2 regions of the Magnetospira sp. QH-2 genome follow, and region 1 is predicted to be linked to the other one. Evidence: predicted binding sites of a transcription regulator. Region 1 holds the regulator's gene; the other holds the start of a gene.
The links. The regulator HrcA, encoded in region 1, represses chaperone genes, less so after heat shock. The targets are predictions, from matches to a motif close to GTTAGCACTCNCCNNNGGNGAGTGCTAAC.
Positions count from the first base shown of each region.

Region 2: the regulator HrcA is predicted to act here: its motif matches at 8,368-8,396, upstream of groES (co-chaperone GroES).

Region 1 is NZ_FO538765.1:3,925,433-3,940,479, reverse strand. It holds gene grpE (nucleotide exchange factor GrpE) at 109-915, opposite strand; gene hrcA (heat-inducible transcriptional repressor HrcA) at 930-1,964, opposite strand; gene rph (ribonuclease PH) at 2,081-2,797, shown strand; gene rdgB (RdgB/HAM1 family non-canonical purine NTP pyrophosphatase) at 2,794-3,393, shown strand; gene hemW (radical SAM family heme chaperone HemW) at 3,637-4,770, shown strand; gene MGMAQ_RS18480 (penicillin-binding protein activator) at 5,206-6,684, opposite strand; gene rsmI (16S rRNA (cytidine(1402)-2'-O)-methyltransferase) at 6,657-7,580, shown strand; gene MGMAQ_RS18470 (YraN family protein) at 7,577-7,948, shown strand; gene MGMAQ_RS18465 (class I SAM-dependent methyltransferase) at 7,945-8,652, opposite strand; gene MGMAQ_RS18460 (BON domain-containing protein) at 8,735-9,334, shown strand; gene gshB (glutathione synthase) at 9,400-10,359, shown strand; gene MGMAQ_RS18450 (hypothetical protein) at 10,363-10,947, shown strand; gene MGMAQ_RS18445 (YifB family Mg chelatase-like AAA ATPase) at 11,006-12,517, shown strand; gene MGMAQ_RS21150 (FecR domain-containing protein) at 12,521-15,047, opposite strand, start outside.
Region 2 is NZ_FO538765.1:3,257,440-3,272,486, reverse strand. It holds gene MGMAQ_RS15420 (glycosyltransferase family 39 protein) at 1-37, shown strand, start outside; gene MGMAQ_RS19820 (phosphatase PAP2 family protein) at 37-738, shown strand; gene MGMAQ_RS15410 (hypothetical protein) at 689-1,282, opposite strand; gene MGMAQ_RS15405 (glycogen/starch/alpha-glucan phosphorylase) at 1,316-3,799, opposite strand; gene glgA (glycogen synthase GlgA) at 3,809-5,254, opposite strand; gene MGMAQ_RS15395 (sulfite exporter TauE/SafE family protein) at 5,350-6,195, opposite strand; gene groL (chaperonin GroEL) at 6,310-7,977, opposite strand; gene groES (co-chaperone GroES) at 8,033-8,320, opposite strand; gene rpoH (RNA polymerase sigma factor RpoH) at 8,493-9,383, opposite strand; gene MGMAQ_RS15375 (RluA family pseudouridine synthase) at 9,493-10,458, opposite strand; gene MGMAQ_RS15370 (hypothetical protein) at 10,482-10,865, shown strand; gene MGMAQ_RS15365 (Mov34/MPN/PAD-1 family protein) at 10,869-11,291, shown strand; gene MGMAQ_RS15360 (pyridoxal phosphate-dependent aminotransferase) at 11,346-12,548, opposite strand; gene MGMAQ_RS15355 (marine proteobacterial sortase target protein) at 12,765-14,963, shown strand; gene MGMAQ_RS15350 (class GN sortase) at 14,960-15,047, shown strand, end outside.

The sequences.
Region 1 (15,047 bases):
GGCTTTAAGGAAACGCCGTGTTCAAAGGCCTTACAGAGGACCGCACTCGATCACTCGCTCGGACAATCAGAATCTTCTTGCATCAACCGCGGCAACCACAGACGACTCTTAAAGCTCCTCGTTCAGCTGGCTGCCCGCTTCCGGGCGGGTAGCGGCGTCCTGGGCCTTGTCGTAGGCACCCGCGCCCTCGGTGGGGGCCTCATCGGCGGCACTGTCGACCGGGGTCGGCACGGCTTCCGGCTTCGGGCCGCCCTTGGAGACGCCGACCCGGGCCGGGCGGAGCAGGCGGTCGGCGATCATGTAGCCTTTCTCCAACACTTGCACCACCATGCCCGCGGGCTGGTCGGGCAGAGGCACTTCGTACATGGCCTCGTGGATCTTGGGGTCGAAGCGCTGGCCCTGATCGGCAACCGGGGTGACGCCGAATTTCTCCATGGCCTGCACCAGGGCCTTGCCGGTCATCTCAACGCCTTCATAAAGGGCCTTGACCGCCTCGTCGTTGGCGCGGGCCTCCTCGGGCACATGATCCAGCGCCCGTTGCAGGTTGTCGGCGACCCCCAACATGGCCTTGGCAAAGTCAGCGATGGCGTACTTGCGGCCCTGCTCGATCTGGATGTCGGCGCGGCGGCGGACATTTTCCATCTCGGCGGCGGCGCGACGCCATTTGTCGTCCAGTTCCTTGTTCTGGGCTTCCAGCTCGGCGACCCGGCCGGTGACGGCGCCGGCGAAATCAATGGGGGCTTCGTCGGCGGGGACCTCGGCGACTTCGTCAACAGCCGGTTCGGGCTCAGGTTCTGTTTCGGGCGCCTCTGCGGAAGCTGCCACGACCTCTTCGGATGCCTCTGCCTCTGGGGCCTCGGGCGCCTCGACGGTCTCTTCGGGTTTCGGATCCTGGGTGGGGGTTTCTTGAGTCATCTTTGCGTTCTCCGTCATCCGATTAGGCGGCCGATGATGCGCGCCGTGTAGTCGACCATGGGTATGATACGTGCGTAGTTCATGCGGGTGGGGCCGATGACCCCGAGGGCACCGACGATACTTTCGGCGCCATTTCGATAAGGGGCGACGATCATCGAACAACCGGCGGCCCCGAACAACTGATTTTCCGCGCCGATGAAGATCTGTACCCCTTCGGCCTGGTCGGCCTGTTCCAACAGGCGCAACAGCGTCTCTTTTTGCTCCAAGGCGGTGAACAAGGAGCGGATGCGCTCCAGGTCGGCCACCGCCTCAACATCCTCGAGCAGATTGGCCCGACCCCGAACGATCAGCGAGCGGGCCTGTTCCTCGCCACCCCAGACCGCCAGTCCGGCACCCACCACCTTGGAGGTCAGCCGATCCAGCTCGCCGCGCTGGCATTCCAGGTCGGTCAGAATCTCGGATTGGGCATCGCCAATGGTGCGGCCCAGCAATCGCGCGGAGAGGAAGTTTCCCGCCTCCACCAGGGCCGAGGGCGGCAGGTCCAACGGCACCTCGATGACCCGGTTTTCCACCAGGCCGTTCTCGGCCACCATGACCACCAGCACCCGCCCCGGCGACAAGGCGACGAACTCGATATGCTTGAGCGGGCTTTCGGTCTTGGGAGCCATCACCAGTCCGGCGCAATGGGTCAGCCCCGACAGGGTGGTGGAAGCCTCTTCCAGCAGGCCTTCCATGGACTTGCCGGAGCCCGCCACCCGTTGTTCCAGGTCGCTGCGCTCGGCCTCGCCCAGATCGCCGATTTCCAGCAACCCGTCGACGAACAGCCGCAGCCCCGCCTCGGTGGGCAGCCGCCCGGCGGACGTATGCGGCGCCATGAGCAGGCCCATGTCTTCCAGATCAGCCATGACGTTGCGGATGGTGGCCGGCGACAACTGCCCGTCGATCAGCCGCGCCAGGGTGCGCGAGCCCACCGGCTCCCCGGTTTCCAGGTAGCTGTCGACGATCTGGCGGAAGATCTCCCGCGAACGGTCATTGAGGTCGGTAATCATGCTGGCCGGAATGTAGGGGCGCGGGGAGGTGGCGTCAATGAGCCGCCCGCCTTGCCCAACCATCTTGCAGCCGTTAGGGTGCGCGCAACCATTCATTCGTTTAAAGGATTCCCCCCATGAGACCGTCCAACCGTACGCCCGAGCAGATGCGCGAGGTTATCCTCGAACCCGGCTTTTCCCGTCACGCGGAGGGCTCCTGTCTGGCGCGCTTCGGCAATACCCATGTGCTCTGCACCGCCTCGGTGGAAGAGAAGGTGCCCGGCTGGATGCGCGGCTCGGGCAAGGGCTGGGTGACCGCCGAATATGGCATGCTGCCCCGCTCCACCCATACCCGCACCAACCGCGAGGCGGCACGCGGCAAACAATCGGGCCGCACCCAGGAAATCCAGCGGCTGATCGGCCGCTCCCTGCGCGCCATCACCGACCTCAAGGGCATGGGCGAGATGCAGGTCAAGGTGGATTGCGACGTGATCCAGGCCGACGGCGGCACCCGCACGGCCTCCATCACCGGCGCCTACGTGGCCCTCTACGAGGCGTTTCGGAAGGTCGTCGAGATGGGCATCCTGCCCGACGTGCCGCTGACCGACTCCATCGCCGCCGTGTCCTGTGGCATTTACAAGGGCACCCCGGTGCTGGACCTGGACTATGACGAAGACTCGGCGGCCGAGACCGACGCCAACTTCGTGCTGACCGGAAAAGGCGGCATCTGCGAGATCCAGGGCACGGCGGAGGAGGAACCCTTCTCCGAGGCCGAGTTCATCCAACTGCTCAATCTGGCCAAGTCGGGCATCGCCACCCTGACCGAGGCGCAGAACAAGGCATTGGGCCTGTGAGTCGGAAGTTCACCGACAACAAGCTGGTCATCGCCAGCCATAATCGTGGCAAGGTGCGGGAAATCGCCGAACTGCTGGCACCATTTAGCGTTCAGGTGATTTCCGCTGGTGAGCTGGACCTGCCCGAGCCGGTGGAAGACGCCGAGACCTTCATCGGCAATGCCGACATCAAGGCCCGCGCCGCCGCGCTGGCCTCCGGCCTGCCTGCCCTGTCCGATGATTCCGGGCTGGCGGTGGAGGCCCTGGGCGGCCAGCCGGGCATTTATTCGGCGCGCTGGGCCGGGCCGACCAAGGATTTCACCATCGCCATGGAAAAGGTCGAGGCGGAACTGGCCGGTCAGGACGACCGCCGGGCTCATTTTGTCTGTGCCCTGGTGCTTTGCTGGCCCGACGGCCACGCGGAATCCTTCCAAGGCGAGGTGCATGGGGACCTGACCTGGCCACCGCGCGGCGAGAAAGGCTTCGGCTACGACCCGGTGTTCATCCCCACCGGCCACGCGGTCACCTTCGCCGAGATGGAACCGACGGAAAAACACGCCATGAGCCACCGGGCCGACGCCTTTCGGCAGATGGTGGCGGCTTGTTTCGAGGGCTGAAGACATTGGCGGTTTCTTCATGCTTCGACAGGCTCAGCATGAGGTCGCTCGCAATGGACCCTTATCCTGAGCCTGTCGAAGGATGGGCTTGTCGTGAGACGAGAGGGGCGATCAGGGGGGCCTCATGCTTCGACGGGCTCAGCATGAGGTTGCCTGCAATGGACCCTTATCCTGAGCCTGTCGAAGGATGGGGAGGTCGATGAGGTCGCCCGCAATAAATCCTTATCCTGAGCTTGTCGAAGGATGAGGTGCGAGCAACGCGAGCCTCGAAGCATCGCCCTCTACATTCATTGGCCGTTCTGCCTGGCCAAGTGTCCCTATTGCGATTTCAACAGCCATACCGTCGAGGCCATTGATCAGGCCCGCTGGCGGCGGGCCTTGTTGGACGATCTGCGGGCCTCGGCCTCTGAACTTGCAAATCGCAAGCTGGTGTCGATCTTTTTCGGCGGCGGGACCCCCTCGTTGATGGACCCGGAGACCGTGGCGGCGCTGATCGGGCAGGCGCGGGCGCTTTGGACCCCCACCGCCGACCTGGAAATCACCATCGAAGCCAATCCGGGGACCATCGACGAAGGCCGCTTCGCCGCCTTTGCCCAGGCCGGGGTGAACCGGCTGTCCTTGGGGGTGCAGAGCTTCGATGACGATGCCTTGCGCGACCTGGGCCGTATCCACGACGCGGCGGCCGCGCGGCGGGCGCTGGAGATGGCGAAACGGCTGTTTCCCAGGGTTTCCTTCGATCTGATCTACGCCCGCCCCGGGCAGTCACCGGCGGATTGGCGGGCCGAATTGACCGAGGCCCTGGCCTGGGAAACCGAGCATCTGTCGCTCTATCAACTGACCATCGAGCCCGGCACCGCCTTCGCCAAACAGGGCCGCGCCGCCGCCGGGGAAGACCGGGCGGTGGCCTTGTTCGACCTCACCCAGCACCTGACCGCCCGGGCCGGGCTGCCCGCCTACGAGATTTCCAATCATGCCCGCTCCGGTGCCCAATCGCGCCATAATCTGGTCTATTGGCAGGGGGGCGACTATCTGGGCATCGGCCCCGGTGCCCATGGACGGCTGACAATCGGTGGGGTCACCCATGCGGAACGCCGCACGCCGAACCCCGAAGGCTATCTGACGCGCCGGGTATTGGACCGGGTGGCCCTGAGCGCGCGGGAACGGGTCGAGGAACGGCTGATGATGGGCCTGCGCCTGACCGAAGGAATCGACCGGAGTCTCGCTGATTTCTGCGATTCCGAAGCCCTGAGCATGCTGATCGACGGCGGCTTTCTGGAACTCGACGACCGCTACCTGCGTGCCACCCCGGCAGGGCAGCGGCGGCTCAACGGGCTGTTGGAAAAGCTGTTAGCCGATCCTTCGACAAGCTCAGGATGAGGATGTCCTTGCTCCAACAACCCTCATGCTGAGCTTGTCGAAGCATGACTGCCGGGCTCAACGGACCGATCCTTCGACAAGCTCAGGATGAGGATGTCCTTTACCCCAACAACCCTCATGCTGAGCCCGTCGAGGCATGACTGCCGGGCTCAACGGACCGATCCTTCGACAAGCTCAGGATAAGGAATTCCTTGCTCCAACAACCCTCATGCTGAGCCTGTCGAGGCATGACTGCCGGGCTCAACGGACCGATCCTTCGACAAGCTCAGGATGAGGATGTCCTTTACCCCAACAACCCTCATGCTGAGCCTGTCGAAGCATGACTGCCGGGCTTAGATCACGTCGTGATTGGTCGGATTCGATCAAACATGAAAAACGTGATCGATTCCAATAAGGTCGCGCGTGTCTAACGGGTCCAATTGGACCCGACACGCGCTAATAGGCCGGATCGTCGAAGCTCTGCGGTGCCGGGTCGAGGATGACGTTGGTGCGTTCGCGCACTTCCATGATCGCCAGGCCGCGCTCGCCGAGACCATTGGCATTGAGCCGGAATACCCCGTCGGTGCCGATGAATCCCTTGGGCTGGGTCAAAGTCGGATCCGAGTAATCGGGGCCATCCTGGGCCCCGCGCACCAGCACGGCGGCCAGGGCGGTGGCGTCATAGGCCAGGGTGATCAGACGCGGCGGCTTGGCGCCGAAAGTCTGCTCATAGCGGGTCATCAATCCGGCGCGCAAGGCGGGATCGGCAGCGGCGAACCAGCCACCCACCAGGGCCGGTTCGACACCGATGCCCTGGGTATCCCACTGACCGGTACCGAGCATTTTCACCACCTTGGGGTCCACGTCGTAATAGGGCAGCAAGGCCGCCACTTCCTGTAACCGCCGACCGCCATCGGCCACCAACAAAGCATCGAAATCCGGATCGCCGATGGTCTGTAGGTTTTCCAGCCGCTTGAGGGTCATCTGCGACACCTCATCGGTGCGCACTTCCAGTTGCGCCCGCTGTTCCATCAATGCCTGATGGCGATAGTCATAGTCGGCCAGGTCGCGAATCACGTCGTTATAGGAATCGGCGCTGGTGCCGTAACGGGAGACGCGGCTGACCTCGGCGCCCAAATCGGCGACCACCGAGCGGAACTCCGCCACCACCCGGTCGCCGTAGTGATTGGACGGGGCGAGCACGGCAAAACGCCGCAGTCCGGCACTGGCGGCATAGGAAACCACCCGACGGACTTCCGTTTCCGGCCGGAAGCCGAGAATATGCACGCCGGGAAGGGCCGCCGCGGCATCACTGGAGAAGGAGACCAGCGGAATCTGCGCCTCGCGGGCAATGGCCCCGGCGGCGCGGGTGGATTCCGACAGCAAGGGCCCAAGGATCAGCGCCGCGCCGTCGGATACGGCGGTGACCGCCGCTTCCCGGGCACCATCGACGCTGCCACCGGTATCCAAAAACATCAGTTCGAAACTCTTGCCAGCAAACTCGAACAGCGCCAATTGCGCGGCATTGCGCATGGCTTTGCCGATGCGGGCATGGCGGCCCGACAGGGGCAGCAGCACCGCGACCCGCGAAACGCCGCGGGAATCCACATAGATGGGCTTGTCGCTGGCGGTGGAGGTCGCCACGACCTGCGGCGGAATTTGTTGGATCTCGGAAGCCGGAACCTGTTGCTGCAAGGCCTGGGTGCGGCGGTTATGCACCGCCCAGCGCGACGGCGGGTTACGCCATACGGGGACGGCCGGCACGGTCTCTTGCGCCTGAGTACTGGCCGCCGGTGCCGGATCGGGCGCGGCAACCGGTGCCGGATCCGGCTTTGCGACTTGCGTCTCCAAGGACATCAGGGGAGACTGGCAGCCCGCCGTTCCCATCAGCAACAGGGCGCCTGCCCATGCCGCGATCACCTTTCGCCGGATCATTCTTTTCCTCGTCTCCAATATTCTCACCGCCCGACCCTAGCGGTAGCGGCGGCGGCTGTAAACCGTTGGTGCCGGGCCTGTATCTGGTGGCCACGCCCATCGGCAATGCGGAGGATATCACCCTGCGCGCCCTTCGGGTGCTTAAGTCGGCCCATGTGATCGCCTGCGAGGATACCCGGGTGACCGGCAAGCTGGCCAGCCTGCACAACATTCAAACCCCGCGCACCGCCTATCACGAACACAACGCCACCAAGGCCCGCCCGAAACTTATTGAACGCTTGAAGAATGGCGAAACCGTGGCTTTGGTTTCCGATGCCGGGACGCCGTTGATCAATGACCCGGGCTATAAATTGGTCCAGGCCTGTCAGGCCGAGGATATTCATGTGACCGCCCTGCCCGGTGCCTCGTCCATCATCGATGGATTGGTTTTGTCGGGACTGCCCAGCGACCGATTCCTGTTTGCTGGATATGCGCCGCCCAAATCAGCCGCCCGCAAGACCTGGCTGGCGGAGCTGGCCGAGATCCAAGCGACATTGGTACTTCTGGAATCGCCGAAACGGCTTCCCGCCGCTCTGGCCGACATGGCAACGGTGTTAGGTCCGCGTCCGGCAGCCATGACCCGCGAACTGACCAAGCTGTTCGAGGAAGTACGCCGGGCGCCGCTGGACGAACTGGCGACCCACTATGCCGAGGCCGGGCCACCCAAAGGGGAGGTGGTGATGGTCATCGGCCCGCCCGACGCGGCAAGCGACCAAGATCTGGACCTGGACGGCCTGCTGAAACGGGCGTTGGAGACCCAAAGCCTGCGCGATGCGGCGCAGACCGTCGCCGTGGCCACCGGCCTGCCGCGCAAGAAGGTCTATGCCCGGGCCCTGGAACTGGCCAAGGCCCCGTGAAGAATCGCCAGGCAAGAGGCCTGAAGGCCTGGACTCTGGGTCTGCGCGCCGAGACCATGGCCGTCTGGCTGCTCCGGTTCAAAGGCTACCGGATCCTCGCCCGACGGGAAAAAACCCCGGTGGGGGAACTGGACATCGTCGCTCGGCGGGGAACGGTGCTGGCCATCGTCGAGGTCAAGGCCCGAGGCACCCTGCAAGACGCCGCCGAGGCCCTGACGCCGCGACAACGCCAAAGACTCGAGCGGGCCACCGAAGCCTTTGTCGCCCGACGGGATGATCTGGCGCATCTGGATATACGATTTGATCTGGTGCTGATTGCTGGCGGCCGGGCAACCCATGTGGTGGATGCCTGGCGTCCCGGTCTTTAAAACGAATGCACCAAAACCGACCGGCCAGCAACGACAGTGGCCCGCTGTTTCAGGCGGCCCAGGGGCGCGCGGATCTCGATGATATTGGGATTGTTGAAAAGCAGCCGTTGGATCACTTCCTGGCTTTTCAGGCTGTCCGGTCGCCCGAGTAGGAAGGTCGGGTAGGAATCCATGGTGAGGGCAAGGAACTGAAAATCGGTGTCGGCGACGAATCGATCCACGGCTTCCACCACACCGAAATTAGCCGATCGGGCCGTCGGGCCATTGGCATAATCGTGACCCAGGATCAGCCCATCGAACCGGATCAGGCGGCTGTATAGAGTCAGGTCCTCGAATACCGCCGCTTGGGTATGATTGCCGTCCAGATAGACCCAGTCCAGGGAACCGGGCTCGAACGCGGTCGCGGCAGCATGGGCATAGGCGCGGTGGATAACCACCTGACCAAACGTGATTTGGGAGGCGAATTTGGTCCGCACGGCCGCGGCCCGTTGGTCCTGTGTCGCGGTATCCAAGTTGGAGGGGTCAAGCGCATAGGCCGCGTCGTCCTGATACTCCCACGGATCGATCAGATGCAGTCGGTCCGGCTGGGTCCGTTGCAGGATTTTTTCGGAAAAGGCGCCTTTGGCCACGCCGATTTCGGCCACGCTACCGCCTTTGGGGAGGTAGTCGAGCAAATGGGACCGGGAAAACGGCAGTACGTACATGAGGGCTCCGGCGTTTATTGGGGGAACCTTAACCAGTTCACGGCTACAAACCTAGAGAGATGTGATCATCGGAGTCGACACCATGCGACCTGCATACGCGTTCCTTGTTTTGCTCCCCTTGCTCGCTTCGGCAGCCTGTAGCCCCGTGGGCATGGCCGTGGATGCCGGATCACAGGCCGCCATAGCCAGCCAAGAAGAAAGAGGCCTGGGTGGCGCGGTGGATGATCTGAAAATCCGCGCGACCTTGTTCGAGGCGTGGTTTTCCACCAACCACACCTGGCCCTTGGCCCTGACCGCCGATGTCTATCAGGGACAGGTCTTGGTCACCGGCGTGCTGACCGATCCCGATGACCGGGCCGAAGCCTTGCGCGTGGCCTGGGCCATTCCGGCGGTGGCGGCGGTCTACAACGAAATCCAAAGCGAAGAGCGGGGCATTCTCGATACCGGTCGGGACAAATGGATCAGCGCCCAACTGAGCACCCGCCTGACTTTCGACAAGGAAATCCATGCCATCAATTTCCAAGTCACCACGGTCAATGGCACGGTTTATCTACTCGGCCATGCGCGCAACCGGGTGGAACTGGAAAAAGTGCTGGCCCATGCCCGCGACATTGATCATGTGAGTAAGGTGATCAGCCACGTCCGGATCGCCTCATCGACCGTGAAACAGGCGCAAAAATAAGCCCGACTGGTTATCGGCGACCATTGGGATAAGATGCCGCGTCAACTTCCCCGAAAGGACAGCCCATGACCCTGACCGTCGCCATCCAGATGGATCCCATCGAAAGCGTCGATATCGATGCCGATTCCACCTTTGTCCTGGCCCTGGAGGCACAGAAACGCGGCTATGAGCTGTTTCACTATCTACCCAAGGATCTGGCCTATGTGGATGGCCAGGTGCAGGCCCGGGCCTGCCCGCTGAGGGTCCGGCGCGACTACGGCAATCATTTTACCCTGGGCGAGCCCCGGCTGATCAATCTGGCCCAGGATGCCGATGTGGTGCTGATGCGTCAGGACCCGCCCTTCGACATGGCCTATATCACCGCCACCCATCTGTTGGAGCTGGTGCATCCCAAGACTTTGGTGGTCAATGATCCGGCCCATGTGCGCAATGCGCCGGAAAAACTGTTTGTCACCCGCTTCGAAGGGGTCATGCCGCCGACCCTGATCACCAGCGATCCGCAGCAGATCAAGGCTTTTCGCGAGCAATATCAAGACGTCATTCTCAAGCCGCTGTTCGGCAATGGGGGCGCCGGGGTATTTCATGTGAAGCCCGGCGACGAGAACCTCAATTCCCTGCTCGAACTGTTCACCGAGCTCTATCGCGAACCGATCATCGTGCAGCAGTATCTGGCCGATGTGCGGGCCGGGGACAAGCGGATCATTTTGGTGGATGGCCGCCCGGTGGGTGCCGTCAATCGGGTCCCGGCGGAAGGCGAGGCCCGATCCAACATGCATGTGGGCGGCCGCCCGGAGCGCTGCGCGCTGACCCCGCGCGAAGAAGAGATCTGTGCCATCATTGGTCCGGCGCTGAAGGAACGGGGACTGATCTTTGTCGGTATCGACGTGATCGGCGACTATCTGACCGAAATCAACGTCACCTCGCCCACGGGCATCCAGGAGATCAACCGCTTTGACGGGGTCTGTCTGGAATCCGAGGTCTGGGACGCCATCGAGGCCCACTATCAATCAACCCGGGAGTCCTGACCCATGGCCCTACGCCTGTTGGCGCTTTTATCGGCCTTGCTGATCGGCGGTGTTGCCATTGCCCAGCAAGGTCAAAACAGTTTCGAGATTTCCTGCGCTCAGGCCCCCAAGGATGCGGTCAGAACCGTGCCGCCGTCCCTCGCCACCTTGGGCCGTGTCATCTGTTCGCGCCTGGGCCATGTGCTGGTGGCCAAGCAGCCGGTCTGGTGGCTGGTGGAGCAAAACCTGCATCGGGTGATCACCGCCACCGATCCCATGACCACCAAGCCCACCGACTACGTGGGCCATTCGGCCTATTTCACCGCCATCACCGATCTGCCCATGGATGAGGCGCGCCATCGGCGGGTGACCCAGGCCTTCCGGGCACTGATCCCCGCCCGGGAGAACGCCCTACCCGACCAAGCCGCCGGATACCGGCTGGTTTCCAACGATGGTCGGGTTACCGAACTTTTTGTTTTGCGAACGGGCGTGAAAGGCAGCGATGTTTATAACCTTTGGGGCATGACCTGCACCCGGCTGACCTGTGCTTTCAATAAAGAGACCATGGATGGCGTTCCGTTCCAGATTGTCCACCTGACCAAGAAATAGCGTTGCCCCTGCGTTCTCGATTGATATAGGATGATTTCTACACTTTTAGGTGGGAATCATGGTTACGCGGGTATTCACGGTCGCCTTCCAAGGCGCCGACGTAGTGGACGTGGATGTCCAAGTCCAAATGGCCTCCGGGCTGCCCACATTTTCCGTCGTTGGTTTGCCGGACAAGGCGGTGGCCGAAAGCCGCGAGCGGGTCCGGTCGGCCTTGGCGGCGCTGGGTCTGGCCCTGCCGCCCAAACGCATCACCGTCAATCTGGCGCCCGCCGACCTGGGCAAGGAAGGCAGCCACTATGACCTGCCCATCGCCCTGGGCATTCTCGGCGCCATGGGGGCGGTGCCATCGGAAGAGCTGCCACAGTACACTGCCCTGGGCGAATTGGCCTTGGATGGGCGGTTGACGCCGGTGGCAGGCGTGCTGCCCGCGGCGGTTCAGGCGGCCAGCCACGGTCGCGGTCTGATCTGCCCCGGAGAGCAAGGCGGTGAGGCGGCCTGGGCGGGGGGATCCAACCTCATCGCACCCTCGGATCTACTGGCCTTGATCAATCACCTGAAAGGCCAACAGAGTCTCACGCCGCCCGAGGCCCGCCGCGCGACCGATGCTCTGCATGGCGGCCCCGACATCGCCGAGATCAAGGGCCAGGAGACCGCCAAGCGGGCTTTGGAAATCGCCGCCGCCGGCGGGCATAACCTGTTGATGAGTGGTCCGCCGGGCTCGGGCAAGTCGCTGCTCGCCGCCTGTTTGCCCGGTTTGCTGCCGCCGCTGACTCCGGGAGAGGCCCTGGAAGTCAGCATGATCCATTCCCTGGACGGACGGCTGAAGGATGGCCGCCTGCTCACCCGGCGCCCGTTCCGTGATCCGCATCATTCCGCCTCCATGGCGGCGCTGGTGGGCGGCGGTCACAAAGCGCGTCCCGGCGAGGTGTCCCTGGCCCATTTGGGGGTGTTGTTTCTGGATGAACTGCCGGAATTCCAGCGTCCGGCCCTGGAGGCCCTGCGCCAGCCGCTGGAGACCGGGCGGGCCACCGTGTCGCGGGTCAATCATCAGGCCACCTATCCGGCCCGGGTGCAGCTCATCGCCGCCATGAACCCCTGCCGCTGCGGCCATCTGGATGATCCGGCCCAGGCCTGTACCCGTGCGCCGCACTGCGCCGACGAATATCAGAACCGTCTGTCCGGGCCGCTGCTCGACCGCATCGATCTGCATGTGCAGGTGCCCGCTGTCTCTCCGCAGGATCTGATGCTGCCGCCGCCCGCCGAAAGCTCGGTGGATGTGGCCGACCGGGTGGCCCGGGTGCGCGGTCATCAAATCAAACGCTATGAAAACCACAAGGTGCGCAGCAATGCCGAGGCCGATGGCAAGCTGTTGGAAGCCGTCGCCACCCCCGACCGGGAGGGACAGGCCCTGCTGGTCCAGGCGACGGAGAAACTCCGCCTTTCCGCACGCGGCTATCACCGGGTTTTAAGGGTGGCGCGGACCATCGCCGACATGGATCACAGCCCTGATGTACGCCGACCTCATGTGGCCGAGGCCTTGGCGTTCCGCAGGATCAGGGCGGGGCGGTGAGGCTCAGGTGGAGGTACTGAATTCGACGATTATTTTGTTGGCCGCCATGGTCTCGGCGCCATCGAAAACCGCCACCTGGGAATAGGATGTCTGGGTCGCGGCATTGGCATTGGCATGCCAAAGCTCGGTGTCGCCCGTGGTACCATTCAAGTAGAACAGGAACACATCCCGATTGGCATCGATGCCACTGACCGCCTGTCCATTGATGGAACTGGCGGCAAAGGCATTAAAGGCACCGGTGAAGCTGGTATAGGTGTTCTTGGCGATGAAATTGCCCGTCCAATTGCCAGTTCCCGTGGTGTAGTTGATATCCTTTAATTGGTGATTGGTGGCGGTGACGCTCAATCCGCTGACACTCACCGCCGCGGTGTAGAAGCGGAATACATCGGTGGCGGGCAGAATATCCATGATGACGTCGTAATTGCTGGTGCCACTGCCATTAAAATCGCTGAGCAGGAAATTGAAGATGTCATTGCCGCCGCCGCCGGTCAGGGTATCGTTTCCGGCATCGCCGTAGAGCGTATCATTGCCGGCGCCTCCTTCCAGGGTATCGGCGCCGGTGCCACCGAACAGCGTGTCATTGCCATTGAGACCCTGCAGGGTATCGGCGCCGCCGAATCCCCATAGGCCGTCGTTGCCGTCCTGGCCCTTGAGCAGGTTAGCCTGGCTGTCACCATTGAGGATGTCGTCGCTCGCCGAGCCATCCAAATTCTCGAAGCCGCTCAAGGTATCGGTATAGCCATTGTAGCTCACCGTACCGGTGGCAAGGTTGGCGGTCACGCTCATGCCCAAATCGGCAAAACTCAGGGTATCGTCGCCGAGACCGCCGCTGTAGAGGGAGCGTTGCGTGGATGCCGCCGCGCTGCCCGCGTTGATCCAGTCATCGCCCAGGCCACCAAAGATGGAGTCCACGCCGCCCATGCTGGTCAGTACATTGTTACCGTCGTTGCCGACGATGGTATTGTCGCCGCTATTGCCGATCAGGGTGTGGTGGGCGGAATCGGGATAGAGCTCGCCGTTCTCCACGTTGGTCGGCAGGGTAAAGGATGTCGCGGTGGACTGCACGTGGTCCGTGCCTTCACCTGCCGATTCGATCACCGAATCACTGATCTCGTCGACCTTGAAGAAATCATCGCCCAGATTGCCATACATGGTGTCGGTCCCGGCACCGCCGTCGATGGCATCGTTCCCTGCGCCGCCGAAAATATCGTCGTTGCCCAGGCCGCCGTCGAGGGAGTCCGCACCCAGGCCGCCGCTGATATAATCGATGCCGTCATCGCCCGAGATCGAGTCGTCGCCATCGTCGCCGTAGAGTGTGTCGTTACCCCCGTCGCCACTGATGTCGTCATTCCCGTCGCCGCCATAGATAGTGTCGTTGCCTTCTCCGGACGTGCCCCAATAGGTAATGCTGTTGGTCAGGATATCCAGGTCAGTGCCATCGTTGCCGCCGGTGGTGTCGGGAATGTCGCCAGTGATGGTATCGTTGCCGCCGCCGCCCCAGATCACATCGTCGCCGCTGCCGCCGGCGATGGCGTCGCGCTCACCCGCGCCGACGAAAACCGGGGTTTCAGAGAGCGGATCGGTGGAGGCATTGATGGTCGCGGCGTTGCTGATCGGGTCGGAAACGATCATATCATTGCCGCCCAGACCCAAGATGGCGTTGCCATAGACCTCCCCGTCCACATCTTCCACCAGGCCGGTGATAATCACGCCGTCGTTGTCGCCGTCTGGGTCGGCAAGCAAGGCCCAGCTACCGGTCTCGATAACGCCGGGGACTGGAACATCATCATCTCCAGTTTCCGTTCCTTCAGGCGGCTCTGGGCCGATCGGGCCCAGATCAATGAAATCCAGGAATCCACCCGGAGCGAGGGGGTCCTCACCGCCACCGAGCGGGTCACCACCACCGCCCAGCAAATCACCGCCGCCGCCGCCAATCAGTCCACCACCACCGCCGCCGAAGATGCCGCCACCGCCAAAGTCGCCAAAGCTACCGAAACCACCATCGGTTCCACCACCCTGACCACCCGATCCTGGACCGGTAGGAGCGGTGGGTCCGGCCGGACCGTCCGGGCCAGCGGGACCAGCGGGCCCATCGACCGGGGCGCCCCCATCACCAGGGGCCTCGGCAACTTGTTCACCGTCCGCAGCCCCTTGGGGAGCGTCTTCACCAGGCGCGCCGTCGGCTGGACCGCCTTCACCAGGCGCGCCATCCACCGGGGCCTCGCCATCCACGGGGGCCTCGCCATCCACGGGGGCCTCGCCGTCCACCGGGGCCTCGCCGTCCACCGGAGCCTCGCCGTCAGCCGGGGCTTCGCCGTCAGCCGGGGCCTCGCCATCCGCCGGGGCCTCGCCATCCGCTGGGGCCTCGCCGTCAGCCGGGGCTTCTTCGTCCGCAGCGGCGTCTGCCTGCTGTTGCTGCTGCGCCCGGGCCTGACTGTGGGACTGACTGACCGTGTCATTGAAGGCAGGCGGCAGATGTTGCGCGGCGCCGGGCAGGCTGGTCAGGGCCGAGCCAAACTGGGCACCGAAA
Region 2 (15,047 bases), 670 kb from region 1:
TACCTGGATGTTGCTGGAGGATTTGCGGAACTTCTGATGTCCACTTTGACCAAAATCATCGCCTTGCTGCTGATTCTCAGTGCCGCGTTGGCGGAACTGTTTCATCTGTTTCCGACCATCGATCTGTGGATCGCGCGGCACCTGTTCGAGACCGAACGCGGTTATTTCCCGTGGCAGAACACGCCGCTGGGCGAGTTCATCGATACCGACCTCCGGAAGATCCTGGCGGGCGTGATGATCTTGTTTGTGCTCGATGCCGTGCGGTCCTGGCTGGGCAAGCGAACGCTGCTCGGATTCAGCAAACGCGGCTATTTGTTCATATTGCTGAGTATTGTTTTGAGCGCCGGGCTATTGGCCAATGTGCTGCTGAAGGATCACTCCGGGCGTGCCCGACCAAAGGATCTGTCAGAGTTTGGGGGTAAGGCCATCTATACGGCGCCGCTAACCCTGGCTGATCAATGCCGCAAGAACTGTTCAACCGTGGCCGGGGACGCGGCGTTCGCCTTCAACGCCCTGGCCCTGGCGCTGTTGGCCCGGCGGCGCAGGCCTCTTTGGATTGCTGTCGCCACCGGGGTCGGTCTGGCGGCAGCCACGGCGCGGGTCATGCAAGGCAAGCATTTCTTCACCGATGCCACCTTCGCCAGCCTTTTCACCGTGTTGGTGGTGCTGGTGCTCTATGCCTGGATGATCAATGGGCGGGAGCCGGAGCCCAACGACGCATCGCCGCCGCCACCATAAGAGCCAGCAAGGCCGCCAAGATCGCATCCCCCAGATAGACTTCCCCGGCCACGACCCGGATCATGGAGGTCAGCCCACCGAGTATCAAGAGCATGGGCCGCCAGGGGGCAGGCGCCACGGCCAAACCGGCGGCGATCAATCCCCATAGTCCTTCGGCATTGTTGCCTAGAAGGGCCAGTTCCGAAGCCCGGTCGGTCGCTGTGCCGACGAGGGACTCAATGGCGGTGCGCGGATGATAATGCCCGCCGACGATGGAAATCAGATCGACCAGTAATGTGGTTCCCGCCCAGGCGAACAGGGCAAACAACACCCGGCCGCCCACGGTCGCGCGGCGCAAGAGCCCCCAAAGGACCAGCAATCCAACCCAAGGCAGTGGCATGCCAAGCTGGGCCGACCGCGCCAACAAAGAGCGAATGGCGGAGCCATTGAAGTCCCGCGCCTGAGCCATGATCCCCGGATCGAGGAAGGCAGCGCAGAATAGCCAGGCCAATCCCCCGGCCAGCCCGAGACGGACCAGGGGATGGCTGAACGAAGCTTTCACCATGGAACCGATTCCTGTCGCCAAGCCATGGGTGGTTTAGCTCACCTTTAGCGGTTCGATGTTCCAGATTTCGCTGGCATAGGAGTGAATGGTGCGGTCACTGGAGAACTTGCCCATGTGAGCCACGTTGAGGATCGCTCGCCGGGTCCATTCCTCTTGATCGGCAAATACCTTTTCCACCTCGCCCTGGGCCTCGATATAGGACTCATAGTCAGCCAGCAGCATATAGGGGTCACCACCCCAAAGCAGGGCATCCACCACATCCTTGTAGCGGTGGGTATCCTCCGGCGAGAAATAGCCAGACGAAATCATGTCGAGCACCGCCTTCAGTTCCGGATTGTTGTTGTAGTACTGCCAGGTGTCGTAGCCGGAGCGCTTGCGGTCTTCCACCTCTTGGGTGGTCATGCCGAAGATGAAGATATTGTCCTCGCCCACTTCCTCGCGGATCTCGATGTTCGCCCCGTCCAGGGTGCCGATGGTCAGGGCACCGTTGAGGGCGAACTTCATGTTGCCGGTGCCCGATGCCTCGGTGCCGGCGGTTGAGATCTGCTCCGACAGGTCACTGCCGGGGATTATGATCTGCGCGGCGGTGACGCTGTAATTGGGGACGAACACCACTTTCAGCTTACCGCCAATGGACCGATCATGATTGACGATGTCAGCAATGTCATTGGCCAATCGGATGATCTGCTTGGCCATGTAGTAGCTGGGCGCCGCCTTGCCACCCAGGATCACTGTGCGCGCCTGGTGATGGCCGTTGGGGTCCTTGCGCATGCGGTTATAGAGGGTCACCACATGCAACAGGTTCAATAGCTGCCGCTTGTATTCGTGCATCCGCTTGACCTGGGTGTCGAACAGCGACGTGGGGTCCAGATCGATATCGTTGGTGGTCTTGATATAGCGGGCGAGACGCTGCTTGTTTTCTTTCTTGGCCTCGGCAAAGGCGCGGCGGAACGACGGATCCTCGGCCAGCGGCGCCAGTTCGGTTAGCCGATCCAGATCGGTGATCCAGGCAGTGCCAATATGCTGCGAGATCAAATCATTGAGCGGCTTATTGGCCTCCAACAGCCAGCGGCGCGGTGTGATGCCGTTGGTCATGTTGGTAAACTTGTCCGGATAGAGCCGGTGGAAGTCGGGGAACAGGTTGGCTTTCACCAAACCCGAATGGATCTCGGCCACGCCGTTGACCTTGTGGCTGGCGACCACCGCCACATGGGCCATGCGCACGGTCCGATGATGATCGTCGATCAGCGACAGGCGAGCAATCATGCTCGGATCACCGGGGTGTTCGCGGCGCACTTCGGTCAGGAAGAAATCGTTGATCTTGTAAATCAAATCCAGGTGACGCGGTAGCAGGTGACCGACCAACTCCAGTGACCAGACCTCCAGGGCCTCGACCATCAGCGTGTGGTTGGTATAGGAGAAGGTTCGCTGGGTGATATCCCAAGCCTTCTCGAAGTCGTACTTATGCTCGTCGATGAGCAGCCGCATCAACTCTGGCACCGCCAAGGTCGGGTGGGTGTCGTTGAGCTGTATGGAGACCATGTCCGGCAGATTGTCGAGGGTCGGGTCATCACGCAGATGGCGCTGAAGGATGTCCTGAATGGAGGCACTGCAGAAGAAGTACTCCTGTTTGAGCCGCAGCTCCTGGCCTTCGCGGGTATTGTCGGCCGGATAGAGCACCTTGGTTAGGCTCTCGGAGGTGACCTTCATGCCTGCCGCGCCGATATAGTTGCCTTCGTTGAAGGAACTGAGATCCAACTCGTTGGTGGCACGGGCCGACCAAAGGCGCAGATTGCCCGCCGTCGGGCGTCCATAACCGGAAATCGGCATGTTGTAGGCCAAGGCCAGCACGTCTTCGGTGCCCAGCCATTCGGTGACCTCTTTGCCCATGTCGTCGTGATGGGAATGAAGGTGTCCGCCGAACTTCACCTTGTAGATGACGTTGGGACGCTCGAATTCCCAGGGATTGCCCAGGCGCAGCCAGTTTTCCGGGCGCTCCTTCTGCTGGCCATCCTGAATGGTCTGGCGGAACATGCCATAGTCATAGCGCAGGCCGTAGCCGTATCCGGGATAGCCATGGGTGGCCAGGGAATCCATGAAGCAGGCGGCGAGACGGCCCAGGCCACCGTTGCCCAATGCCGCATCCGGTTCGCATTCCTGAATCTCTTTCAAATCTTGGCCGAATTCCTTGAGCACCGACGCGGCTTCGTCGCACAGGTCCAGGTTCATCATGTGATTGGCCAAGCTTCGCCCGATGAGGAATTCCATGGAGAGATAATAGACACGCTTGACCCCGAGCTTGCGCTGAGCCCGCTTGGTGCGGATATAGCGCTCGGCCAGAACGCCGCGCACCATGTAGGCCAGGGCGTAATACCAATCACGGGCGGAGGCCTCCTCCGGATCCCGTCCGGCGCCATGCACCATGTAATAGAGCAAGCTGTCGCGCAGGCCTTCGTGAGTGCTAAGGCTGCCGTTTTCAAGGCTGTGGTCGATGGCGTCGGTAAGGATCTTATCCATGATATCCGTCTATTGATTGTTGCTGATCGTTTCCTGGTAAAGCGTCTTGTAGGCCTCGGCGGCGCGAATCCAATCGAACTGCTGGGCCATGGCCCGGTCTCGGAGTATCTGCCATTGATCGGGTTGGCGATAGGCATCCAGACATCGGGCCAAGGCTGACCATAGCCCGTCGGCGGTCGGGGCGTCGAACAAAAAGCCGGTTCCGAGGCCCGATTCCGCATCGACAATGGTGTCCGCCAGACCGCCGGTACGGCGGGCCACCGGTAGAGTTCCATAACGCATGGCGTAAAGCTGGGTCAAACCACAGGGCTCGAAGCGGGATGGGACCAAAAAGGCATCGGCCCCCGCCTGAATCCGGTGCGACATGGATTCCGAGTAACCCACATGCACCGCCACGGTTTTTGGATGATCCACCGCCAACTGACGGAAGGCATCTTCCACCGCCGGATCACCGGAGCCCAGGATCGCCAGTTGGGCACCGGCTTGCAGCAGCGGCCCCATGTTGGCCAGCAACAAATCAAGCCCCTTTTGGCCCGACATGCGGCTGACCACGCCAAACAGCGGTGCGTTGGGATCTTCAGCCAGCCCCAAGCGTTCTTGCAGATCGTGCTTACAAGTCGCTTTGCCAGCCTCCACGGTCTTGCGGCTATAGGGTTTAGCCAGTTTTGGATCGCTGTCCGGGGCCCAGATGTGATAGTCGGCGCCGTTCAGAATGCCGCTCAGGTCGGCCTTGCGGGATTCAAGCAGTCCGTTCAATCCCCAGCCTCCGGCCTCGGTGCGGATTTCCCGCGCATAGGTGGGGCTAACCGTGGTGATGCTATCGGCGAATTTCAGCGCCGCCTTGAGGAACGAGACCTGGCCGTAGAACTCCACCCCATCAATGGTGAACAAGGCTGGATCAATGCCCACTTCGGGCAGGATCTCTTTGGGAAATATGCCCTGATACTGCATGTTATGGATGGTGAACACGGTGGCCGGACCGGGGCCGCGCCATTGGTTCAGATAGACCGGGGCCAGGCCGCACTGCCAGTCATGGGCATGCACCACCGCCGGGATCCAGGCTCGCTCGTCGCCCACCTTGCCCACATAGGCCGCGACCCAGGACAACAGCGCGAATCGGCGGTGGTTGTCCGGCCAGTCATTGCCGTGGGTATCCAAATAGGGGCCGCCGTCGCGGTTATAAAGGGGCGGACAATCGATCAGCCACACCGGCACGCCGCTGTCGGGCATGTATCCTCCGACCAGCTTGGTGCGGCCGAAGCCCAGCGGATCGCCCAGATCGGCGCCGCTGGTACGGCCCTCGATGCCGTCCAAGGCCTCGGGATAGGCGGGCATCATCACGCGCACGTCCAGCCCGGCTTCGGCCAAGGCCGTGGGTAGGGCTCCGGCCACATCGGCCAAGCCACCGGTCTTGATCAGCGGATGGGCTTCCGGCGTGACGAACAGGACTTTCATGGACAAATTCCCCCGTCCCCGACGGGGCCGCCGGGGCGTAACTCAAAAATGCGGCGCCAGATTACGATATCTTCCACCCAATGTCGCGGCCCGGTTCACATAAAGGCCCCAAAAAGCATGCGTCCGGCGACGAAAAACAGAAAGATCGCAAATGCCCGGCGCAGGTGCTCGGCTTTCAGACGGTGAGCCAGTTTGGCCCCCAAGGGCGCGGCCAACACCGACATGGGAATGATTGCGGCCAGGGCCAGCAGGTTGACATATCCAAGCGAAAGCGGCGGTAGCCCGGGAGCGCTCCATCCCGCCACCATGAATCCGATGGCACCTGGCAAGGCGATGATCAGGCCAAGCGCCGCTGCCGTGCCCACGGCTCGATGGATGGGCCGCCCACAAATGGTCAGAACCGGGACGCTGAAGGTGCCGCCGCCAATGCCCAACATTGCCGATAGCCCACCAATTGCCGCGGCGATGGTTTGCGACCAGGGGGCGGGTGGCAACCGGTCGCGTATGGCCTTGTCGGGGCGTCCGAACAGCAGCCGCGAGGCGACAATCACCGCGAGGAAACCGAACATGATGGTCAGGATCTTGCCGTCCAGCCGGGCTGCGAAGGCGCTCCCCAATAACACCCCAACCACGATCCAAGAACCCCAGGCCCGCAGGATGCCGGTATCCACCGCTTGGCGCCGCCAATGGGCGCGGGCGGAGGACAATCCCGTTGGCACGATGACCGCCAGCGAGGTGCCCACCGCCGCATGCATGCGCACCATTGGATCAATGTCGAGCATGCCGAATACGTGAAACAGTACGGGCACCACGACGATGCCGCCGCCCACCCCCAGCAGACCGGCGATCAACCCGGCAACGACCCCAGCCCCGGCCAGCATCGCGACCAAGGGTACCAAGTCGGCCAAAGGCAGGCCGTTGGAGTCGAGAAAGGCGTCCATGACGGCCAATTGACACCCGAAAACAGCTCAGAGCAAGCAGGAGCTTTCTGCTCACGAAAAAGGCCGCCCCGAAGGACGGCCTTTCCCAATGGTCGATAGGCTGAAGGGGGAGGCTTAGAAGCCCATGCCACCCATGCCGCCCATGCCGCCCATGTCGCCCATGCCACCCATGCCGGGGGCGTCGCCGCCACCCTTGCTATCGGAAGGCTTCTCGGCAACCATGGCCTCGGTGGTGATCAGCAGACCAGCCACGGAAGCGGCGTCCTGCAACGCGGTGCGCACCACCTTGGTCGGATCGATGATACCGGCCTTGACCAGATCGGTGTACTCGCCGGCCTGGGCATTGAAGCCGAGGTTGGCTTCGGTGCCTTCGAGCAGCTTGCCGGCAACCACGGCGCCGTCGAAGCCGGAGTTCTCGGCGATCTGACGCAGCGGGGCCTGCAGGGCACGACGAACGATATTGACGCCGACCTTTTGGTCGTTGTTATCGCCTTCCATGCCTTCGAGGGCCTTGGTGGCATAGAGCAGGGCGGTACCGCCGCCCGGAACCACGCCTTCCTCGACCGCCGCACGGGTGGCGTGCAGGGCATCGTCGACGCGATCCTTCTTTTCCTTCACCTCGACTTCGGTGGCGCCACCGACGCGCAGAACCGCAACGCCGCCAGCCAGCTTGGCCAGACGCTCTTGCAGCTTCTCGCGGTCATAGTCGGAGGTGGTCTCTTCCACCTGGGCACGGATCTGGTTGCAGCGAGCCTGAATGGCCTCGGCCTCACCGGCACCCTCGACGATGGTGGTGTCTTCCTTGGTGACATTGATCTTCTTGGCGGTGCCGAGCATGTCGATGGTGACATTCTCCAGCTTGATGCCCAGATCTTCGCTGATCACCTGGCCGTTGGTCAGGATGGCCAGATCTTCCAACATGGCCTTGCGACGATCGCCAAAGCCCGGGGCCTTAACGGCACAGACCTTGAGGCCGCCACGCAGCTTGTTGACCACCAGGGTCGCCAGGGCTTCGCCCTCGATATCCTCGGCGATGATCATCAGCGGACGGGAAGACTGAACCACGGTCTCCAGAACCGGCAGCAGCGGCTGCAGGCTGGACAGCTTCTTTTCGTGGATCAGGATATAGGGCGTTTCCAGATCGCAGGTCATCTTCTCGGCGTTGGTCACGAAGTACGGCGAGGTGTAACCCCGGTCGAACTGCATGCCTTCGACCACGTCCAGCTCGGAGGTCAGGCTTTTGGCTTCCTCGACGGTGATCACACCCTCGTTGCCGACCTTTTCCATGGCCTGGGCGATCATGGCACCGACTTCGGTGTCGCCGTTGGCGGAGATGGTGCCGACCTGGGCGATTTCCTCGTTGGTGGAAACGGCCTTGGCGCGGGCCTTGACGTCCTCGACCACGGCGGAGACCGCCAGATCAACGCCGCGCTTCAGATCCATCGGGTTCATGCCAGCGGCAACGGCCTTGCAGCCTTCGCGGACGATGGCCTGGGCCAGCACGGTGGCGGTGGTGGTGCCGTCACCGGCTTCGTCGTTGGTCTTGGAGGCCACTTCACGCACCATCTGGGCGCCCATGTTCTCGAACTTGTCGGCCAACTCGATTTCCTTGGCGACGGTGACGCCGTCCTTGGTGATCCGCGGCGCGCCGAACGACTTGTCGATGACCACGTTGCGGCCCTTGGGGCCCAGGGTCACCTTCACCGCGTCGGCGAGAATGTCGACGCCGCGCAGCATCTTGGTGCGGGCATCGGTGCTGAATTTTACTTCCTTGGCAGCCATGATTTCTTCTTTCCTCTATTCAAACAGACAGGCTTTGAGATCGGGACAATCGTCCTTACTCGATGATGCCCATGATGTCGGATTCCTTCATGATCAACAGCTCTTCGCCGTCCATCTTGACTTCGGTGCCGGACCACTTGCCAAACAGGATGCGGTCGCCAGCCTTGACGTCCAGCGCCGTGACGGTGCCGCTCTCGGACTTGGCGCCGGAGCCAACGGCAACCACTTCGCCTTCCATCGGCTTTTCCTTGGCGGTGTCGGGGATGATGATGCCACCGGCGGTCTTTTCCTCGCTCTCGACGCGACGAACCAGTACACGGTCATGCAGCGGCCTGAATTTCATGGTGCAACCTCATTTAACATGTTGGTAAATAACGGGAACTGTGTGTTGTTAGCACTCTACGATACTGAGTGCCAGTGATGTAGTCGGGACTGCTCGGACTGTCAACCCCACAGATAAAAAAATGCCGGAGCCATGAGGGCTCCGGCATTCTCCATGTGATGTTGAATTGGGATCAGGCGGGTATCGCCAGCCGCTGACTGACAGCGGCGTTATGGACCGCCTTTTGCACTTTCTCGAAAGCCCGGACCTCAATCTGGCGCACCCGCTCGCGGGAAATGCCATAGAGCTTGCTCAGGTCTTCGAGGGTCGAGGGGGCCTCTTGCAGACGGCGCTCCTCGAAAATATGACGCTCACGCTCGTTGAGTCCGGTCATGGCCTGGGTAAGAAGCTGACGGCGCTCGTCCAGTTCCTCGCGCTTGCCAAGGGAGGTTTCCTGGTCTTCGGTGTCATCGACCAGCCAATCCTGCCATTCGCCATCGCCTTCCTCGCGCACGGCGGCATTCAGGGAATGATCCTGGCTGGCCATGCGGCGGTTCATGTTGATAACCTCGGTCTCCGAGACGTTCAACCGGTCGGCGATCTTGGTGACGTTCTCCGGCAACAGATCGCCTTCCTCCATGGCCTGCATTTGCCCTTTGAGCTTGCGCAGGTTGAAGAAAAGTTTTTTCTGAGCCGCGGTGGTGCCCATCTTGACCAGCGACCAGGAGTGCAGGATGTATTCCTGAATGGAAGCTCGGATCCACCACATGGCATAGGTTGCCAGGCGGAATCCCTTATCCGGGTCGAAGCGCTTCACCGCTTGCATCATGCCCACATTGCCTTCGGAGATCAGCTCGCCCACTGGCAGGCCGTAGCCGCGATAGCCCATGGCGATCTTGGCGACCAGGCGCAGATGGCTGGTGATCATCTTTTCGGCGGCCTTGTGGTCTTCATGCTGCTGCCAACGTTTGGCGAGCATGAATTCCTCTTCGGGCTTGAGCATGGGGAATTTCCGGATCTGCTGCAAATAGCGGGTCAGATTGCCAGACGGTGAGGTGTCGAGACCTATACTTAAAGCGGCCATTGTTTTTATCTCCTGAGCATGGCGACGGATCCATCGTCGACCACGCGAATACGCATTTGTCATTCACTAAAATCCACAATACCCCACTCATTTACTCAAGTAAAGGGCTTTAGTGAATTTCTTCTAATGTGCAAATTAGTGAATTGATATCATTAGGTATTGGAGATTCAAACCGGAGGTTATCACCGCTGATAGGATGCCGAAACCCGATCAAAAAGGCGTGAAGAGCCTGCCGCCCCAGAGTCTTTTGAGCTTCGGCCAAGGTCGATGGCAATCGCCGCGGCGAGCGGCCATAAAGGGGATCGCCAATCAGCGAGTGTCCGAATTCAGTCATATGGACGCGAATCTGGTGGGTGCGCCCGGTTTCCAGGCGGCATTCCACCAGGCTGGCCCAGAGCCCCAGGGGCCTGACCACATGATAGTGGGTCAGGGCCTCCTTGCCGCCCCGGGCCACCACGGCCATTTTTTTGCGGTTGCGCGGGCTGCGGCCGATATTGCCGGTGATTTTGCCGTCGCGCGGGCTGGGTATGCCCCAGACCACGGCCTGGTAGGCTCGTTCGAGGCTATGGGCGGCAAATTGCGCGGACAACCCGGCATGGCTGGCTTCGGTCTTGGCGGCGACCATCAGGCCGCTGGTGTCCTTGTCTATTCTGTGGACGATGCCGGGACGCTGCACGCCGCCGATGCCGGTGAGGCTGTCGCCGCAATGGGCCAGCAAGGCGTTGACCAGGGTGCCGTCCAGATTGCCCGCCGCCGGGTGCACGACAAGGCCGGGTGGCTTGTCCAAGACGATCAGGTGCTCATCTTCGAACACCACGGTCAAGTCCATGGCCTGGGGCTGCGGCTCGGCGGTCACGGCGGCGGGCACTCGGACCTCGTAGGTTTCGCCAACGCGAATCTTGGCGGATGGGGCGCTGACCGGCGCGTCATTTTTCACCACCGCCGCCGATTCGATCAGCGCCTTGAGACGGCTGCGTGACAGCTCGGGCAGGGCTTCGGCCAGGAATCGGTCCAGTCGTTCGCCACTCTTGTGGTCGGGCACCTCGACGGTGTATGTGGTGGGTTCGTTGCTCATAACCCGCACACTGGACCGAAAACATGGTGGCACTCAAGGCCTTGGTCATCGGCATGGGAATTCTGATCGTCCTGGGCATGGGCCTGATGATCTATGGGATCGTCAAAAAGGGCGAGGATCCCAACTTCAAACTGTTCGGCGGCAAGGATGCCGCCGTTGTCCAAACCGCCGAAGAACCCGTCGCGGCGCCGGTCCCCGAGGGCCCGGCACGCCGCCCACGCCGGGCCCCCATGGAACCCTTTGGCGAGATCTCCCTGGGCCTGCCGGAGAACTGTGAAATCCTTTCCGCGCGACCTCTTCGTGGCACGCAGATGCTGGTGGTGACCGGTCCGGCGGGGGCTTGCAGTCAAGCTTTGGTGGTGGATCTGTCCGCCGGTCGGGTTATTGGCAGCCTGCGGGTCCGCTGATCGGTGTTGGTCCTGTCCCCCGAAGCCCGTGGCGTGATCCGCGACCATGTGGAAACCGCCTATCCCCGCGAAGGCTGCGGCCTGCTGGTGGGGCGCCATGATCCCGAAGGCCGGACGGTGGTGCTCGACGTGGTGCCGACGGACAACCACGCTTCCGGCGATCAACAAGATAGTTTTGAGATTGACCCGCAGGTGCATATGAATTTGCTGCGGACCTTACGCGGTGGCGAGGCCACGGTGGTTGGCCATTTCCATTCCCATCCCGACCATCCCGCCGCCCCATCGGCGCGGGATCACGCCATGGCCCACGATCCGAAAATGATCTGGGTGATTGCCGCCGTGGCCGACGGATGCCTGGTGGCGCTCAGTGCCTATCGCCTGGACGAGGGCACCTTCAAGCCCCTGGAACTGCACGACGCCGAATAGCAAACGGGGCGGCTGCAAAGAACCGCCCCGTCCACCAATTCAATCAATACCCGTTTAGCTCAGGGCTTCGCAGAACCGCTTGATGCGGGTGCAGGCTTCCTTGAGGTTTTCGTCCGAGGTGGCGTAGGACACCCGGAAATAGGGCGACAGACCGAAGGCCTCGCCCTGTACCGCCGCCACGCCTTCGGCTTCCAGCAAGGCCGTGACGAAGTCGGTGTCGGTTTCGATCTTGGTGCCGTCCGCCGTGCTTTTGCCGATACAGCCGGCGATGGACGGATAGACATAAAACGCCCCTTCGGGCTTCAGGCAGGTGATGCCTTCGCAGTCGTTGAGCATCTCCACCACCAGATCCCGGCGCCGGATGAAGGCCTCGTTGCGTGGCGCGATGAAGTCCATCGGCCCGTTCAGGGCGGCCACGGCAGCCGCTTGGGACATGGAAGCGGTATGGGTGGTGCTCTGGGACGAGATCTTGTTCATGGCCTTGATGATCTCCACCGGACCGCAGGCCCATCCCACGCGCCAGCCGGTCATGGCCCAGGCCTTGGACACGCCGTTCAGGGTCAGGGTGCGGTCGAACAACTCCGGCACCACCTGGGCGATGGTGGTGAACTCGAAGCCGTCATAGACCAGATGCTCATACATGTCATCGGTCATCACCCAGACGTGGGGATGCTTCTTCAGCACCTCGCCGATGGCCTTCAACTCGTCGGCGGAATAGGTGCCGCCGGTGGGGTTGGAGGGCGAGTTGAGGATCAGCCATTTGGACTTGTCGGTGATCGCCGCTTCCAGGTCCGCCGGGGTCAGCTTGAACTGATTTTCCTCGGCACAGGCCACCGGCACCGGCGTGCCCCCGGCCAGCAGGGTGATATCCGGATAGGACACCCAATAGGGCGCCGGGATGATCACCTCGTCGCCTTCCTCCACCGTGGCCATGATGGCGTTGTAGATGGTCTGCTTGCCGCCGCAGCCCACATGGATCATGTCGGGCGTGTAGGTCAGATCGTTGTCGCGCTTGTGCTTGTCGCTGATCGCCTGGCGCAGCTCCACGGTTCCGGCCGGCGGGGTGTATTTGGTTTTGCCCGCGGCGATGGCGGCGTTGGCCGCTTCTTTCACATGGTCCGGCGTATCGAAGTCCGGCTCTCCGGCACCCAGGCCGATGACGTCCACCCCGGCGGCCTTCAGTTCGGCGGCTTTGGTGGACACGGCAATGGTCGGCGAGGGCTTGATCAGGCTCAGGCGCGAGGCAATGAACGGCATGGGTCGGTTTCCTGTTGATGGCTAATACGAAGATGAACGGTTTCCGGCGGCGAACCTTAAGGGGGTTAAGGGGGGGAGGCAAGAGGCAGCATTCTTGGCCGCCCCATTCCCGCCGCAAATAATCTCCAAATGGCCTTATTGGCACCCGCTTTCCGCCATGCGGAAAGAGTGAACTGTTCCCTGTCACCACGCCAAACTGAACCCAGGGGACTTGCCATGCCACGCCATCCGGATTTCCATGCACCTCACGCCATCAGCCATCGCCGTCGCTCTCCTTTGCCAGGGATCTTGCTTGCCATGGGGACGGTCGCTGTCTTGTTGGCCACCGCTATTGTCTCTGCCGCCGCACGGGCCGAAATGGTCTTTCAGCCGGTTGTCTCGTCGCCGGAAAGCGAGGAGGACACTCCCTTCCTGGTCGAGCCCACCCAGGCTCCAGCTGTCGCCACCCAGATCCAGATGGAGATCGTCGGACCCCTGGCCCGTACCCGGGTGCGGCAGTTGTTTGTCAATCCGGAAGCCCAGTGGGTGGAAGGCAGCTATGTATTTCCGCTGCCCGAGGATGCCGCCGTGGACAGCCTGCGCATGCGGGTGGACGACCGCATCATAGAGGGCGAGATCAAGGAGAAGGAAGAGGCCCGGCGTCACTACGAGACCGCCAAGCGTCAGGGCAAGAAAGCCAGCCTGGTGACCCAGGAGCGCCCCAACCTGTTCACCACCGCCGTGGCCAATATCCCGCCCCGGGGCAAAATCGCGGTGGAGATCGGCTTCCAGGAAGTGATTCGCTGGACCGAGGGACGTTATGAACTGCGCTTTCCCGCCACCATGACCCCACGATATATTCCGGGTCGTCAGAAGGTTCTGGGCGAGGCGGGCAACGGATGGGGCGCCAACACGGATCAAGTGCCCGATGCCGAACGCATCACCCCGCCGCTGATCCATCCCGACGCCGGGACCAATCCCATCGGTTTTTCCATCCGATTAAATGCCGGGCAGCCCTTGGCCGCCATTTCCAGCCCCAGCCATGAGATCGTCGTCACCGCCGAAGAAGAGGGCGGCGCGGTACAAGTGACCCTGAAAGATGGTCAGGTTCCGGCAGATCGGGATTTCGTGCTGCATTGGACCCCCCGCGCGGCGGACGAGCCGGCGGTGTCGTTGTTTACCGAGACCGGTAATGACGGCGCCCACTACATTCTCGCCCAGATCCATACGCCGACTCCGGAAGCACTGCGGGAAAACCTCCTGCCCCGCGAGGTGGTCTTCGTGGTCGATACCTCCGGCTCCATGGAGGGACTGTCCATGGATGGTGCCCGGGCAGCATTGCTTAAGGCGCTGGACGGATTGGGGCCGCGCGACCGCTTCAACATCATCCGCTTTTCCAGCGACTCCACGGCCCTGTTCGACGAAGCCCGGGCCGCGACGCCGCGCAGCCTGACCCAGGCCCGGCGGTTTGTCGCCAATCTGTCGGCAGAGGGCGGCACGGAAATCCTCACGGCCCTGCACAAAGCCCTGGACGGACGTTTCGACGCCCAGCGGGTGCGCCAGATCATCCTGTTGACCGATGGCGCGGTGGGTAACGAGATGGAGATCCTCTCGCACATCCGTCGCCGCATTGGCGACTCGCGCCTGTTCACCATCGGCATCGGCTCGGCGCCCAACAGCTATCTGATGCGCAAGGGCGCCGAACTGGGGCGCGGGACCTATACCTTCATCGCCGAAGAAGCGCAGGTGGAGCAGCGTATGGACCAATTGTTCAAAAAACTCGAAGCGCCGGTTCTAGCCGATCTACGGGCGGTGTTTTCCCGGTCCGCCCGGGCCGATGCCTGGCCTCGCAATCTGCCGGATCTCTATGCCGGAGAGCCCTTGCTGCTTACCGCGCGCCTCGACGACGTCTCGGGCGGGATCAGTCTGGGCGGCTGGCAGGGTGGTCTGGATTGGAGCAGCACGATCCCGTTGGACAAGGCCGTCCGGGGGCAAGGCATTGCTCGCCTGTGGGCACGAACCAAGATCGAAGGCCTGAATGATCAGCGCTACGAGGGACGCGCTTCGGAGGAGATCCGCCTGGACGTGATCGATCTGGCCCTGACCCATCAACTGGTCAGCGACTATACCAGTCTCGTGGCGGTGGATCAGACCCCGTCCCGGCCCCAGGGCGAGGATCTGGCATCTCGCGCCGTGCCCAGCCTGCCACCGCATGGTTGGGACCTGGAAAAACTGTTCAGTACCCCCGCGTCCGCGCCGCCGTCGTCCTTGCCGCGCAAGGCCGCCGCTCCGGCGAATATGATGATGGCCCAGGATCTGTTCCATGCCCAAGGCGCGACGGCGGCGGATCTGCGGCTGATGGTCGGCGGGCTGACCTTGCTGATCGGCGCCGGACTGCTGCTTTGGGGACGGCGCGCAAGGGGAGGCTGGTCATGAGCGGGCGTCTGCGCCTGATGGCTGGAACGGTGCTGCTGGGGCTCGGGCTCTGGCAGGCCGGGTCCGGCGCCCTGATCGAAGCCA